DNA from 2 places in the Devosia sp. WQ 349K1 genome. Region 2 is predicted to be linked to the other one. Evidence: predicted binding sites of a transcription regulator. Region 2 holds the regulator's gene; the other holds the start of a gene.

The links. Region 2 encodes LexA, which represses DNA repair genes until DNA is damaged. Its sites were predicted from a motif close to TGTTCNNNNTGTGTTCNG; they were not measured.
Region 1: JHL21_RS10660 (ImuA family protein) is a predicted target of LexA. The motif match lies at 2,853-2,870, and genes of this name have one in related genera.

What each region holds. Positions count from the first base shown of each region.
Region 1 is NZ_JAENGO010000005.1:406-8,447, reverse strand. Features, by position in the region: gene JHL21_RS10670 (error-prone DNA polymerase) at 1-468, opposite strand, end outside; gene JHL21_RS10665 (DNA polymerase Y family protein) at 465-2,105, opposite strand; gene JHL21_RS10660 (ImuA family protein) at 2,026-2,838, opposite strand; gene JHL21_RS10655 (TerB family tellurite resistance protein) at 3,038-3,484, shown strand; gene JHL21_RS10650 (universal stress protein) at 3,567-4,016, shown strand; gene ppa (inorganic diphosphatase) at 4,116-4,643, shown strand; gene JHL21_RS10640 (serine hydrolase) at 4,703-6,076, shown strand; gene JHL21_RS10635 (cytochrome b) at 6,073-6,591, opposite strand; gene JHL21_RS10630 (MarR family winged helix-turn-helix transcriptional regulator) at 6,672-7,103, shown strand; gene JHL21_RS10625 (DUF3445 domain-containing protein) at 7,112-8,005, shown strand.
Region 2 is NZ_JAENGO010000001.1:276,292-284,333, reverse strand. Features, by position in the region: gene JHL21_RS01220 (IlvD/Edd family dehydratase) at 139-1,947, shown strand; gene lexA (transcriptional repressor LexA) at 2,333-3,052, opposite strand; gene JHL21_RS01210 (BMP family protein) at 3,385-4,383, shown strand; gene JHL21_RS01205 (ABC transporter ATP-binding protein) at 4,447-5,976, shown strand; gene JHL21_RS01200 (ABC transporter permease) at 5,973-7,055, shown strand; gene JHL21_RS01195 (ABC transporter permease) at 7,058-8,005, shown strand; gene JHL21_RS01190 (amidohydrolase family protein) at 8,024-8,042, shown strand, end outside.

The DNA of each region.
Region 1 (8,042 bases), on a different contig from region 2:
GACAAAGCTTTCTTGCGGGCCGTGTTCTTTGGGTGAGGCTGGGTCTCCATTGCCGAAGAGATCGGAGAGAAGAAGTGAGGGGGATCCCTTTTCGCCGCGCTGATTGGCAAGGGTGAGGAGCTTACAGAGGCGTCCATAGGCCGGTCGATCCGTGGGGTAAGCGATAATATCGGGCGTGCCATCGTCAAAGCATAGGCGAACGCCGACGAGATAACGGAAGCTCTTGAACCTTTCGGCATGATGTTTGGCGGTGGTGAAGGCGCGCACAACCCCAGCAAAACTATTACGGTCGCAAAGCCCCATGCCATTCAGACCCAATTGCATGGCGGCGGACACAAGCTCCTCGGGGTGAGACGCGCCCCGTAGAAATGAAAAATTGCTGGTGGTGATGAGCTCAGCAAAGGGCGCAGTTTTGGGTCGTGCGCCAGGCGGGCGCTCTCGCGTGGGAAGGCGGATAATTTCGGTCATGCAAACAGCCCATGGAGATACCAAGTGGGGTGGGTGTGCCCGCCATAAAAGCCCTGCCGGAACACCCAAAAACGGCGTCCTACTTCGTCTTCGACACTGTAGTAATCACGCGTTGCGTCGTCTGGGACGAAGAGAGGCAAGGGTGATAAATAGGGCAGGGCCAGTTGCGACTCTCCCTCTGCTGGCTCTTTGGGCTGTGTCTCTGGGGCAAGCTGCAAGCGCTCGGGTGCCCGCCACCATTCAGCACCCAGGCGCTCGGGACCAGCTCCTTTAACGAGGCGATAGTGCAGGCGACGCCAAACCATCAAGGCGGGCAGGCCATCAGGAACTTCGGCGCTAATGTCGATGCGTTCGGGTGAGGGCAGGAGACGCAATGGGCGCACCATCTCTGGCCAATTATCTGGTCTGTCGAATGTTTGGCACGCTTGCACAGGCACAAGACGCGCGGCGCGCTCGGGCATGTGTGAAGGCAAAAGCTGGGTGCGGACGACAGAAAGCACGCCGAGCCGGCTGGCGAGCCGATCGTTAAGCTGGTCGAGATCTTGCGTGCCATCTTCCAGGCTGAAGGCGGAGGTCTGCGTTTCGCCCAAATCATCCAAAGAACTGGCCGAAAGGCGCACCATATCAATGCCAAAGCCCGGGTCGTATTCGGCAGATAGTCGCTCGGCGCGGTGAACGAACAGCTGGCTGATGTGATGAGCGTCGCGGGTTTCGCGCGCTGAGTTCACCGAAAGCGTCATGACCTTATGATCGACGCGATAAAGAAAAAGGTGAAAGCTTTGCGCGCCTTGTCCTTGCTTTTCCAATTGATGTGAGAGGGTGACCGCGAGGTCTTTGGTGGTGGCCAAAACATCGTCGATGAGCGCTATGGGATCGGCAAAGCGGCGTTCGGCAAATTGTTCGGTTTGCGGGAGGCGCGGGTTCATCCGCTCAAGCACGTGCCCATAGGCCTGATCGAGACGCAAAATCAGGCTTTGGCCGAACCGGGCCTGCAAGGGCTTGCGCGGACGCGTGCGCAGTTCACCAATGGTTTTAAGGCCCATTTGGGCAAGTGTGGCGAGTTGCTTTTGATCCAGGCGCAATGCGGCGACAGGCAGGGTATCGAGAACCTTGTCGAGAGTGTCAGGGGAGACGATTTGGCTGCGCGCATAATGGCTCACCCCCCAAGCGGCCCCAATGGTTGGGGCTATGGATCCTGCCACGGTGTAGCCAAGAGCGCGAAGGCGTGTAAGCAGTGTTCGCAACATATTCGGCTCGCCACCGAAGAGGTGATCGACGCCGGTTGTGTCCAGAACGAGATCGCCGAACTTAGACGGGTCCTGCATAACGGCGACAAGCGGACTAGCATTGGAATGCCAGTCGGCAAAATCGGCGAAGCCAGCCTCAAACCAATCGCGATCCATCTCCCGCACGATGAGAGTAGGAACCACAGCCCGGGCATCGGCCAAGGTTTGGCCTTGGCGAATACCCAGTTGTGCCGCTTCCCTATCTAGCGCTGCAATCCGAAGGCCTCCCTGTACGCGTTCATAAAGCGCCAAAGGGCCGGTGAGGTTGGGTTCAGCTCGCTTGAGATAATCGGTTGCCCAGCTTGGTAGGTAGAGGACGAGGAAGCGGCGTATTCGTGCGGATCCGATCATTGGGGCCGCGTCGCGGTGTAAAACTGGTGAATCCATTTTCCGTCCATCCCAGCACCCATTCTGCGTGCTGCTTGATGAGGGAGCCTCGCTCGAGCTTGACCGTCCAACGTGCAGGGCCAGGAGCGTGATCGTCAAAAGGTTTGCGGCCACTGGTGATAGGTGCCAACTGCCAGCGCAATTGCGCCGCGCTTGCTTCGCGCGTCTTGCCGTAACGCAAGAGAAAAAGGCTGGCCCCTGATTGGGCCGAGCGCAGGCTCAAGCGGCGGCTTGCGGTAAAATCGAGATGCTTTGAGGGTTTTGCGACATCAGCGATGACAGCGGCAATAGCCTTGCAGTTAAGTGCTTCTTCACAGGCCCAGAGCAGCTCGGTGATATTGGCTACGCGCACCAAGACAATGGCCGCGGGATCTATGCCGAAGCTGATCAGGCCTGGGCCATAAGGCATGCCCATGTCTTGCGCTTGGTTGATGAGCTGGACATAGAGAATGCCCATGCGTCGACCCGCTAAAAGACCACGTGTTTGTGCCAAGGCAAAGCCAAGGCTGACGCTGGAATGGCGCGTGTCATCGGTAAAAACTTCCTGTACTAAGCCTCCGGCAAAGCGCGGAAATCTCGTGCTTACTGTGTCGGCGTCAACGCGATGGCGCGCCTCCGCCAAGGCGGGTTTGCGCTCAATATCGGCAATGACGTCACGCAGCGCGGCAAGGCGCTGGTGTCGATTTGGGGCCTGCATAGGTCACCGCTGATGTGAACATAACGAGAACAAAATGACTCTAAATCCACGAAGAGTCGAGTCCATTTTCTTGCTCTGCAGTGTGACGCAGCTGCATCAATAGGGAGCTAGAGCGCAACAAAGGCCTTGGAAGGCTTTGTGTTTGTGCCCCTTACGGCTAAGTTTTCCTCAGCCCCGTCTTTCTTCTTACGAGTAATATATGTTTGAGGCCCTGACCCGACTGTTCTCCAAGCCCCAGTCGCAAACCGATCTTCTTGATCCACAAGTTGCTGTCGCGGCTCTGCTTGTGCATTTAGCTGCCGTTGATGGTGCCGTGAAGGATGATGAGAAAAAAGCGATCCGTGAGGTGCTTGGCGACTATTACAGCCTCAACGAGGCCAGCGTAGAAAAGTTGGTTCAGGAAGCGTCTCGCCGCGATGCGGAGTCGGTGGATTTTTACAAGTTTACCAGTGGCATCACCCATCTGCCGATGGATGACCGTATCGAGATTATTCGTATGATGTGGACCGTAGTGTTCGCTGACAGCAAAAATCATGAGCTGGAGGACAATTTGGTCTGGCGTATCGCCGAATTGATCGGTGTCTCCAGCCGTGATCGTACAATTTTGCGCAATCAGGTTCGGCAATTGTCCTCATCTGAAGAGTGAAATTATCAAAGACTGATCCAGATCAAAGCGGCCCGGGTGTTTTTGCGCCAAGATATCGGCATGCACATACGGAGGCAGTGACATGTTTAAATCGATTCTGATCGCGACGGATGGATCCGAGCTTGCCAACAAGGCTTTGTCGGCTGCATTGGAGCTCGCCAAGCTTAACGGCGCCAGCGTAATTGCGCTGACCTCTACCGATCCAATTGTGTCAGCATTGGGTGGCGGTAGTTTCGGTGCGATTGATGCAGGGTCGATCTTGTCGGAACTTGAGGAGAGCTATGCCAAGCATGCGAAAACCATTTTGGCTCAAGCTCGCGACATTGCGCAGGCCCAAGGGGTAAATATCGAAACGCGCTATCTGGCAGAGCACCGTCCGGCTGACGCAATCCTTGAAGCCGCTGAGAAAATCGGCTGTGACACCATTGTTATGGGTTCGCATGGTCGGCGTGGTTTTCAGCGTATGCTCTTAGGCAGTCAGGCTGCAGAGGTGCTTGCGCGATCGACCATCCCCGTACTCGTCATTAAATAGGGAACGGTCTGCGTCCGTTTGCGTCTTGCCTTTTGGTCGGTTTTGCGGGCAGAAGCTGCCCAATATTCCGTCATCAAATTGAACGGCAAGGTTACGACCATGAATATCGACGCGATCCCGACCGGCAAGAACCCGCCCGAAGAGCTCAATGTCATCATTGAAGTTCCTCTTGGGGGCGAGCCGATCAAGTATGAGATCGACAAGGACAGCGGTGCTCTCTTTGTTGATCGTTTCCTCTATACGCCAATGCGTTATCCGGGGAACTACGGCTTCGTCCCTCACACTTTGTGCGGCGACGGCGATCCGCTGGACGTGATCGTAATGAATTCTCGTCCGCTTGTACCGGGCGCAGTGGTGCGCTCGCGGCCGGTTGGCGTGCTGTTTATGGAAGATGACGGCGGCCAGGATGAGAAAATCATTGCTGTGCCGGTGTCCAAGTTGACCCGCATGTATGACAATATCTTGGATATTGGTGACATGCCGGAAATCCAGCTAGAACGCGTCAAGCACTTCTTCACCCATTACAAGGATCTCGAGCCAGGCAAGTGGGCCAAGATCAATGGCATTGGTGGTATTGAGGACGCCCGCAAGGTGATCCTAGATTCGATCGCAATGGCGAAGAAATAACCAACCAAATTGCAGCTCCGGCGTTGTGGGTTAAAGCCGACAACGCCGGAGCTGTTTTTATGAGAATTTTCGCCGTTCTGGCTGCTGCCATATTTATGCTCTCATCTGTGGTGGGACAGGAGGCAGCTATGCCCTCGGATGGCGACGTAGCGCAGATCCTTGGCGATCGTATCGGTCGCGATCAGGCCAATGTCGGCATAGCCGTTGCGATCGTGGAAGATGGTGAGACGCGTTTTGTTTCTCATGGCACCATCTCGCTGGATGATCCCACTCCGGTCGACCAAAAGACCTTGTTTGAGGCGGGGTCAATTACCAAAACCTTTAGCAGTCTCTTGCTGGCGCAGCTCGCGCTCAATGGTGTGATGGATGTTGATGCGCCCATAAGCACCTATCTGCCGGAGGGCACTCAACTGCCTGAGAGTGAGCAGCCTATCACGGCGTTTACTCTCGCCACGCATACAGCCGGGCTTACCGGCCTGCCGCAAAGCATCACAGACAAGGGCCTCAATGATCCTTACCGGGATACATCGCGTGAGGATTTGTTTGCATGGTTAGCTGGCCTGACGCTGGCGCGCCCAGTGGGCGAGGCATTTGAGTATTCTAATGCAGGCGCCGCCTTGCTCGGTATCGCGATGGAGGAAGCCAGCGGGGTGTCTTACAGCGAGCTGATGCGAACGCTCATTTTTGAGCCTCTCGAAATGTCGTCTAGCCGCATACAGCTCACTGGGGAAACCATCGAAGGCATGGCGACAGGCTATGACTCTGCGCGGGAGCCTGCCGCCAATTGGAAATTTGACGCTTTTGCACCTGCGGGGGCTCTCGTGACCAATGCGGAAGATCTGGCAAAATTTATCGCCGCCGCCAGCGGCAATAGCGACACATCTTTAAAACCGGCGTTTGAAAAAATGCTGGAGCGACCCGGAGAGATCAGTCAAGGACAATCCATCGCCATGGGCTGGTTCATCACTGATTTAGGGCAGGGCGACATCATCTGGCATAATGGTGGTACCGGCGGATTCCGTAGCTTTGTTGGATATGACAAGCTCAGTGGAAACGGCGTCGTCGTTTTATCCAATATGGCAACATTAGCCGGGATCGACGACATCGGGATGCATTTGCTCAATCCATCGTTGCCTCTACGCGAACAGCCAAAGTTGCGTACGGAAATCGAGATCGATCCGTCTGTGTTGCCTATGTATGTGGGGACCTATCAGCTCACCCCGGATGTTGCCTTCACCATCACCCAAAGCGCAGGACGACTTTACGCCCAACTCACCGGGCAGGATCAGTTCGAAGTGTTCCCTGAAGCAGAGCACGAATTTTTTTATAAGGTCGTCGACGCTCAATTGAGTTTTGAGATTGTCGATGGAGCGGCGGTTGCCCTGACGCTCCATCAAAATGGCGTTGATCAGAGGGCTGAAAAGAAATCCTAACGGGGCCGCATTCGCGCCAGCAGATTATCCTTGATGATGAGCTGGTGCCAAAGCGCGGCACTGATATGGCCAATGACCAGCAACAACAATAACTTGCTGAAGATCGTATGGGCTCCAAACGGCGGTAAGGTCGAAAAGCGAGGAAGTGCGCCGCCTGAAAACACAGCTGATCCCGCGCCACTCAAAAGAAGCATGGCGACGCCACTACCGACCATGACCACGATCGCGCCATAGAGCAGAAAGTGTACCGCTTTAGCCGCTCGTTCTTGCCCTGCAGTCATGCCGACGTGTGGAGCTGGGTGTTTGTCAAAAAATATCCACCAGGCGATACGGGCAAGAGTTAGAACACCAAGTAGTAAGGCCAGGCTGACGTGAAACGGTAGGATCGACGCGACCTGTGATTGTGGGGCCCAGTTTAAAGCTTGGCCGCTGGCCAGCATTAAAATGACTGCCAATGCTGAGATCCAGTGGAGCAACGCAGCTGTGCGGCCATAACGGTTAGAAGAACTCTTCATCGGCGTCACATTCTCGGTTTTGACGTTAGTGACTAAGTGAATATAGTTAGCCTACTATATATATTGCGATCCCCGTGTAAATGGCACTGCTCAAGACTACCTCCGTTGGCTATACGACCAATCACGCTGCCCGTTTGCTGATCCGCTTATTGGAGCGGGAGCTTACGCCGCTGGGCCTGAGTCCGGCCTATATGCCGGTTCTTCTGGCGCTGCAGCACCGCGCGCACTCGCAGAAAGCACTCGCTGAAGCGGCGCAGGTCGAGCAGCCCACGATGACCGCAACGCTGACCAGAATGGAACGTGATGGCTGGATTGCTCGCCACAAAAATCCGGAAGATGGTCGTAGCGTTTTGGCCTCATTGACGCCTAGGGCACTTGTAGCACTGCCCAAAGTGGAGGCCGCTCTCGCTCGCCTCAATGCAATTGCCTTATCAGACCTAGATGAAAAAGAGACACATCAGCTCTTTGCGCTCTTAAACAAGGTGATATCGTCGCTCGATCGGTCTCTGTGATGTGTGACATGACGATCTCAACGCCCTACGACGGTTCATCCAAGCTTTTTCAGATAGGCACCAAACCAATCAGCCCCGACCATTGGTTGGAGCCTGACATGTGTCTAGCGCCGCATCTCAGGGAAAAAGACAGGCTGCTGACGGGGTGCCGCCCGGCCGTCTATGCCGAACAAGTCGAAAGTTATGAAGCACAGCAGGAACTCCTTTCGCTTTTAATCCAATATCTACCTGAAGCGCATCCGAGCGACTACCAGCGTCATGTCGATGGCCTAGCCATATCGGCGATAAATGAAGTCCGCCCGATAATTGGGAAGGACAGTCCGCTGTTGACCGCCGCGCGCCTCGTTCAAGACGATCTGCTGATCCTGCAACGAGACACCGAAGTCTGGCGCCTCACGGCAGCCTGCCTCTGTTTCCCATCATCCTGGCTGTTAGCGGAGAAGATCGGCAAACCCCTTGCGGATATCCATGCCCCCGTTCCGGGGTTTGGGCCTGGCACGCGCTCAGCTCAAATTATGGCTCGGATGTTCGATGCGACGCGACCGGAAACACCAATGATCCGCTGGAACTATTCTCTTTATGGCGACGATCGACTTTTTCATCCGCAGAGCACTGGACCTACTGAACAGAGGTTTGGGACAGCAGTTCGGGCAGACCCGATCTTTATGCGCGTTGAACGACAGACATTGCGGAAGCTTCCTAAGACTGGGGCGCTGGCCTTTACCATTCGTGTATCTGTCGACCCGATCGAGAAGCTAAGTGGTCATCCGAGGCAAGGGGAGATCGCCCACGCGCTTATCGACCAGATCAATGCGCTCAGTGAGGAGCAACTGGATTACAAGGGACTCACGCGTGAGAAGTCCCGTGTTATCGATCGCCTCAATGAGCTTGTTACGGCATAAGCGCTTCCATACATGCGTGAGCGCTAAAAGCCTGAAA
Region 2 (8,042 bases):
AAAATCAGATTCTCACGGTGTTTAGAGTCATTTGTATGATTTTAAGCTGCGGCCCCGTTCCATTCCAGAATTGCCGTGCTAGAACAGGAGCAAACAGACCCCAGTGCTCCGCAGGGCGGAGAACCAAGGAATTGATCTATGACGGTAGATAACAGCGGCAATGGCGGCCGGAAGCTGCGCTCGCGTGCGTGGTTCGATAATCCCGACAATCCAGACATGACCGCGCTCTATCTTGAGCGCTATATGAACTATGGTGTGTCGCGCGAAGAGCTGCAGTCCGATAAGCCGATTATCGGCATTGCGCAGACCGGCTCCGACCTAAGCCCTTGTAACCGTCACCATATCGTTCTGGCTGAGCGTCTGCGCGAAGGTATTCGCGAAGCAGGCGGTATCGCCATTGAGTTCCCGGTTCACCCGATACAGGAAACCGGTAAGCGCCCGACAGCAGGTCTTGACCGTAACCTGGCCTATTTGGGCCTCGTGGAAGTGCTCTACGGCTATCCGCTGGACGGCGTGGTGCTGACCATTGGTTGCGACAAGACCACACCCGCTATGCTGATGGGTGCGGCGACGGTCAATATTCCGGCGATTGCGCTCTCGGTTGGCCCAATGTTGAACGGCTGGCATAAGGGCGAACGCACTGGCTCTGGCACCATCGTCTGGAAGGCCCGCCAACTGCTCGCCGCTGGCGAAATCGATTATCCAAAGTTCATTGAATTGGTTGCGTCTTCGGCCCCGTCGACTGGCTATTGCAACACCATGGGCACAGCGACAACGATGAACTCGCTGGCTGAAGCTCTTGGCATGCAGCTGCCGGGTTCTGCAGCGATTCCAGCGCCGTATCGTGACCGTCAGGAAATGGCCTATCGCACTGGCAAGCGTGCGGTGGAGATGGTGCGTGAAGACCTCAAGCCATCCGACATTCTGACCAAGGAAAACTTCCTCAACGCTATCGTGGTCAATTCGGCCATCGGCGGCTCGACCAATGCGCCAATCCATATCAATGCGATTGCCAAGCATATTGGTGTCGACCTCAATATCGACGAGTGGCAGGAGCATGGGCACAAGGTGCCGCTCTTGGTGAACTTGCAGCCAGCGGGTGAATATCTCGGTGAGGACTATTACCACGCGGGCGGTGTGCCTGCGGTGGTGAATGAGCTTATGAAACAGAAGCTTATCCACGAGAACGCCCCAACCGTGAACGGCAAGTCGATTGGCGAAAACTGCCGAAATCGTCCGATTGAGGACGACAAGGTCATCCGTCATTTCGACAATCCGATGAAGTCGGAAGCGGGCTTCCTCGTGCTACGTGGCAATCTCTTCGACAGCGCCATTATGAAGACCTCGGTGATCAGCCCCGAGTTCCGCGAGCGCTATCTCTCCGATCCGCAGCATCCGGGCATGTTTGAGGGCAAGGCGGTGGTGTTTGATGGTCCTGAAGACTATCACCACCGGATCGACGATCCCTCGCTTGCTATTGATGAACATACGCTGCTGTTCATGCGCGGCGCGGGGCCAATCGGCTATCCAGGCGCTGCGGAAGTGGTGAACATGCGTCCGCCTAGCTATCTGATTAAGAAGGGCATTTCGTCCCTTGCTTGTATCGGTGATGGTCGTCAGTCGGGCACGTCGGGTTCGCCTTCGATCCTCAACGCGTCGCCTGAAGCGGCGGCTGGTGGCAACCTCGCGATCCTGCGGACGGGCGACCGGGTGCGGATCGACCTCAATAAGGGTGAAGCGGACATTCTCATCTCGGACGAGGAAATCGCCGCCCGCCGTTTGGATCTGAATGCAGAGGGCGGATACAAATTCCCCAAGCATCAGACCCCTTGGCAGGAAATCCAGCGCGGCCTGGTCGGCCAATTGGGCGACGGCGCCATTCTGCGTGGTGCCGACAAATACCAGCGCATTGCCCAGACCGAAGGTCTGCCACGCGACAATCACTAAGCGCGATATGCGTGAGAAAGGGCCCGCGAAAGCGGGCCTTTTTATGCGTCCAGCCAGCGTGGCCGCGATTGGCCTATCTGTGGCTTTTGGCTGGCACTTATGGGCGTCAGCTTTGGCGCGGACATGGCCTTTTAGGGCGCGAAGGGGCGCGTCCTTTAGAGCGGGGATATATGAAAATGGAGGCGGCGCTCGGGCTTAGCCGTGAGCGCAATGCTCGGCTTTGCGCGTGTACTGGCTCAGCGCCTGTGATGTCGAAGGTCGGCGAGCGGGCGTTGGAAGAATATACGCCACTCCGGGGCGCGGGGAGTATCGTGGAGGCGTGTTACAAGAACCAACGCCGCGCAGAACAAAGGGGCAGAGTTTTTCAACTTGCCCCTCCGCCAATTCAGTATTTCCGCATCAGGCCGACCAAGCGGCCCTGAACCCGGACCCGATCGGGCGGGAAAATGCGGGTTTCATAGGCCGGGTTGGCCGCTTCCAGAGCGACCGTATCGCCCTTGCGGCGCAGACGCTTAAGCGTCGCTTCCTCATCGTCGACAAGGGCGACGATGATTTCGCCGTTCGAGGCCGTATCCTGCTTTTTGATGAGGACGGTGTCGCCATCAAAAATGCCTGCGTCGATCATCGAATCCCCACGCACTTCCAATGCGTAGTGTTCGCCTGAGCCGAGCATTTCTGGCGGTACAGCGATGGTGTGCGAGTGGGTCTGGATCGCTTCAATGGGCGTGCCTGCTGCAATGCGGCCCATAACCGGAATGGAGATGGGGCGAGCATAATCGTCAGCGGCGGATGGAAGAGCACGCGCTGGGGGCGCGGCAACCTTGCCGAGAGTGCCTTCAATGACGCTGGGCTCGAACTTTGATTTACGGCCACCCAAGGTCGGGTTCATCGAATCCGGGAGCTTCACCACTTCGAGCGCACGGGCGCGATTGGGAAGGCGGCGGATAAAGCCGCGCTCTTCGAGGGCCGTGATGAGACGGTGAATGCCGGATTTGGACGCCAGATCAAGCGCATCCTTCATCTCGTCGAATGACGGAGGAATACCGCTCTCCTTCATCCGCTCATGGATGAACATCAGCAATTCGTGTTGTTTTTTCGTCAGCATCGGCCCCAGACCCCAGAATCGGAACATAGACGGAACGACTATATGTGTTCCTCAAATGTTCTGCAAGTGTTGCCATGTTCCTGTCAGCACTGCCAAACGACTGTAATATGCGCATGCATAGATGGGTGGTTTTGGCCGGTCCAAGCCCGGGACCCAAACATGCGTAAACGGGTCACAGGCACAGTGCGGCGTTGAGGAGCAAATGCGACTCGTCAGCAAGACGGAACAGATTTAAAAAACCTTAATTTTCAACTTGCCAACCAAGCGTCTTCGCTCGCTAGATAGGCAAGAGAGATTTTTGTTCGTTTTTTGCACACTCATTGGGGGTTAAAATGACCGCTCTAACGAAATTCGGTCGACGCGCCTTTCTTTCGGCGGCCGCACTCGGCGTCGCAGCTCTGTCGCTGACCGGGTCGGTATTGGCGCAGGATGTGACCAAGATTGCAGCTGTGTGGACCGTTCCGGTTGAGCAGCAGTGGGCATCGCGCCTCCACCTCGCGCTGATCGCAGCGCAGGAACGCGGCGAGATCGAATATGTGTATTCGGAAAACGTGTCGAACACCGACTATGAACGCGTCATGCGCGAATATTCGGAACAGGGCGCTAAGCTGGTGATCGGTGAAGCCTTCGGTGTTGAACAGCCAGCGCGTGCCGTTGCTGAAGAATACCCAGAAGTGATGTACCTGATGGGGTCCTCGCTCCAGCCAGTTGAACCAAACTTCGCCACCTTCGACAATTTCATCCAAGAACCAAGCTATTTGACCGGCATGGTTGCGGGCATGAAGACCGAAACCAATAAGATCGGTATGATCGGTGGTTACGCTATTCCAGAAGTGAACCGTCTGATGAACGCCTTTATGCAGGGCGCGCTCTCGGTCAACCCAGAGGTGAAGTTCTCGGTGAGCTTCATCAACTCCTGGTACGATCCTCCGAAGGCCAAGGAATCGGCATTCGCTATGATCGATGCGGGCGCGGACATTCTGTACGCAGAGCGTTTTGGCGTGTCTGACGCTGCCAAGGAACGCGGCGTTCTGGCCATCGGCAACGTGATCGACACCGCAGCGGATTACCCAGGCACCATTCTGGCGTCGGCGCTGTGGCACGGCGAGCCAATGATCAACAAGGCAATTGCCGACATTAAGGCTGGCAGTTTCACCGCTTCGGATTACGGCATTTATGCCTTCCTCGAGCACGGTGGTTCGAGCGCAGTTTATGATGAAGCGCTTGCTGGTGCGGACGCAGTTGCTGCCGCTAAGGCCAAGGAAGCTGAAATCCTTGCTGGTACTTTCAAGGTCGACATCAACGACGCTGAACCAAGCTCCAGCATGTAATCCTTTTTCTGGCCGGGTGTGGGTTTTCCCACGCCCGGCCTATTCTATTTTTTGGGGGCGGCAATGACCGACCAACAGGGGGATGTGGTGCTCTCACTTGAGGGTATCACCAAGCGCTTTGGCAAACTCACCGCGAATGACGGGATTAATCTCAGTCTCAAGCGGGGCGAAATCCTAGCCCTTCTGGGGGAAAACGGCGCCGGCAAAACGACATTGATGAACATTCTCTTCGGGCACTATGTGCAGGATGAGGGTGTGGTTCGTGTTGCGAGCGAGGCTGGCCTTCAAATTTTGCCTGCCGGTTCGCCTGGCGCGGCGTTGAAGGCCGGAATTGGCATGGTCCACCAGCATTTTACGCTGGCGGAAAACCTCGGCGGGCTCGACAATATTCGTCTTGGCACCGAGGGCATGTTTGCGCTTGGGGGCAAATCTACGGCGCGCAAGAAGGTGGAAGCCATTATTGCGGAGAGTGGGCTTGATGTGGACCTTGATCGTCCTGTCGCCAGCCTCACCGTGGGCGAAAAGCAGCGCGTTGAAATCTTGAAGGCGCTCTATCGCAATGTCCGCGTGCTTATTCTGGATGAACCCACCGCGGTTCTGACCCCACAAGAGTCCGAAGGGCTCTTCACCGTTCTGCGCCGCTTGGCTGCGAATGGGCTGGGCGTTATTTTTATCTCTCACAAGCTGGGTGAAGTGCTCTCCGTATCGAGCCGTATTCTGGTTCTGCGGGGCGGCCGCAAGGCCGGTGAGCTCGTCACTGCAAATTCTGATCGTCGCGATATTGCCGACCTGATGGTGGGCAAGGCTGTGGCGGAAGTGAAGCGTACGCCCGCAACGCCGCGCGAGCCGCTGATGAGCTTTGCCAATGTGTCGCTTAAGCAGGGCTCGACCCGTCAATCACTGCGCAATGTCAGCTTTGAACTCAAGGCTGGCGAAATCATCGGTCTGGCCGGTGTGTCGGGCAATGGCCAATCGGGCATTGCCGCACTGATCTCGGGGCTTGCTGTTCCGGACGCTGGCGAAGTGCGCCTTTATGGCGAAGCGCTGACCAAGGCGGACCCGCGTGCGCTGGTTCAGGCTGGTGTGGCGCGCATGCCGGAAGATCGTCAGCATGACGGCGTCGTTGGCACGATGAGTGTTGCTGACAATATCGCCATTGAGGAAGTGCGCAGCGCGCCATACTCGCGCTATGGCCTGCTCAATCGTAAAGCCATGCAGCAGCGGGCGACGGAAGCGATTGCGGCCTATGACGTGCGTTGCCCGGGGCCGGACGCCGAAGCGCGGCTGCTCTCTGGCGGCAATGTGCAGAAGTTGATTTTGGCGCGCGTTCTGGAGCGTTCGCCGCGCGTTATTCTGGCGAACCAGCCCACACGCGGCCTCGACGTTGGCGCGCAATCGGAAGTCCATCGCCGCATTATTGCAGCGCGTGACCGTGGCGCCGCCGTGATGGTGATTTCGGAAGACCTGGACGAATTGTTCGCGCTGGCGGATCGCTTCCTTGTGGTTCACGCCGGGGAGGTCAGCGACGCTGGCCCGAGCGAAAAGCTCGACCGCGGTACGATTGGTTTGTTGATGGCAGGGCAGGCAGCATGAGTTTGCGTCTTGAAAACCGCGCTGACGCTTCTGTCGCGCTCAAACTGCTGGTTTCGCTTGGCTCCGGCATTGCCGCGCTCTTGCTGGTGGCTATTCCTGTTCTGGCTGCGGGGCAAAACCCGATTACGGCCTATGGCCTGATGGTGCAGGGCGCGTTTGGCTCGATGTTCGCGTTTTCCGAAACGCTGAACCGGGCGACGCCGCTTATTCTCACCGGGCTCGCCTGCGCAGTCGCGTTCCGGGCGAAGCTTTGGAATATCGGCGCGGAAGGCCAGCTCTATATCGGCGCGCTCGCGGCGGTGCTCGTGGGGAGCGGCTTGCTGCAGATGCCGCCGGCTTTGATGATCCCAACGGTGATGATCGCGGGCTTTATCTGCGGCGGCATGATGATGGTGGTGCCCACCATGCTCAAGCAGCGCTTTGGCGCTGATGAGGTGGTAATTACGCTACTGCTGAACTTCGTCGTTATTCTCTTTGTGCAGATGCTGATCGAAGGGCCGTTGAAAGACCCTCTGGCGATGGGTTGGCCGCAATCCATCCCGCTCGACGCGGAAGCAAAATTCTCAAAGCTTATTCCGCGTCTGCGGATGCACTGGGGCCTAATCGTCGGTATTGGCGCGGCCATTGTCCTCTGGATATTGGTGCGCAAGACCGTGCTCGGCTTTGAAATCAAGGCCGTGGGCGAGAACCGCGATGCGGCTAAGTTCGCAGGCATCCCGGTCAATGCGACCATGCTGAAAGTGGCGCTGATTTCGGGTGGCCTCGCCGGTCTTGCCGGTGTGTCCGAAGTTGCAGGCGTAAAGGGCTATTTGTCCGCGGACCTGTCACCGGGCTTTGGCTATTCGGGGATTGTCGTGGCCATGCTTGCGGGGCTTTCGCCGATTGGCACCGTGTTTGCGGCACTGTTCGTGGCCTCGGTCTTTGTTGGTGCGGATTCGATGAGCCGCGCTACCGGCATTTCCAACTATCTCGCTGATCTCGTTGTGGCGCTGTCGCTGCTTTGCGTATTGGTCGGCACATTCTTCCTGCGCTTCCGCGTTCGCTTTGAACGCAAAGCCAAGTCTGGTGCGGAGGCGTAAGAATGGACGTCGTATTTGACATTATCAGCTCGGCCAATTTCTGGGCTGCAGCTCTGCGCATCGCGACACCGCTGATTTTTGGTGTGCTGGGCGCGTTGATCTGTGAGCGGGCAGGTGTGCTCAATCTTGGTATTGAGGGCATCTTCGTGGCGGGGGCAATGGCGGGCTGGCTCGCTGTTTACCTCGGCGCGGGGCTTTGGGGTGGCGTGATTGTGGCCATGTTGGTCGGCGCGGTGTTTGGCCTGCTGCATGCCGGGCTGACAGTCATTCTGGGACTGTCGCAGCACGTGTCGGGCATTGGCATTACGCTGCTCGCGACAAGCCTTTCGTACTTCACCTATCGTACGGCGCTGCCGGAAGTGACGTCGCCACCGCGCATCACCCCGTTCCAGCCGCTCGATATTCCAGTGTTGTCGGATCTGCCGTTTATTGGTCCGGCGCTGTTCCAGCAGACGTCGCTGACCATGCTGGCGATTGCCTTCGTGATCCTTGTGGCTTTCGTGCTCTACCGCACCCCGCTTGGGCTGGCGATCCGCGCTGTCGGCGACAACCCTGCTTCGGTTGAAGCGCAGGGGCTGTCGGTGCAGGCGCTGCGTATTGGGGCCGTTGTTGTGGGCTCGTCGCTCATGGCTCTGGGCGGCGCGTTTCTCACCATGTCGGCGTTCGATGCTTTCTTCTTTGGCATGGTCAATGGTCGTGGCTGGATCTGTATTGCGCTGGTCGTGTTCGCCTCCTGGCAGCCGGGCAAGGCTCTGCTCGGCGCACTGCTGTTCGGCGCTTTCGATGCCTTCCAAATCCGTCTCCAGGCCGAAATTGGCCAAGTCGTTCCGGGGCAGGTCTTCCTGATGCTGCCCTATTTGCTGTCCATCGTTGCCTTGGTTCTGGTTGCTCGTCGTGCGGACTACCCGCGCGCGCTGCTGCAGCCATGGTTCAAAGGCCAGCGTCACTAATTTTCTGCGAGTACACTTATGTTCGATCTCAAGATTA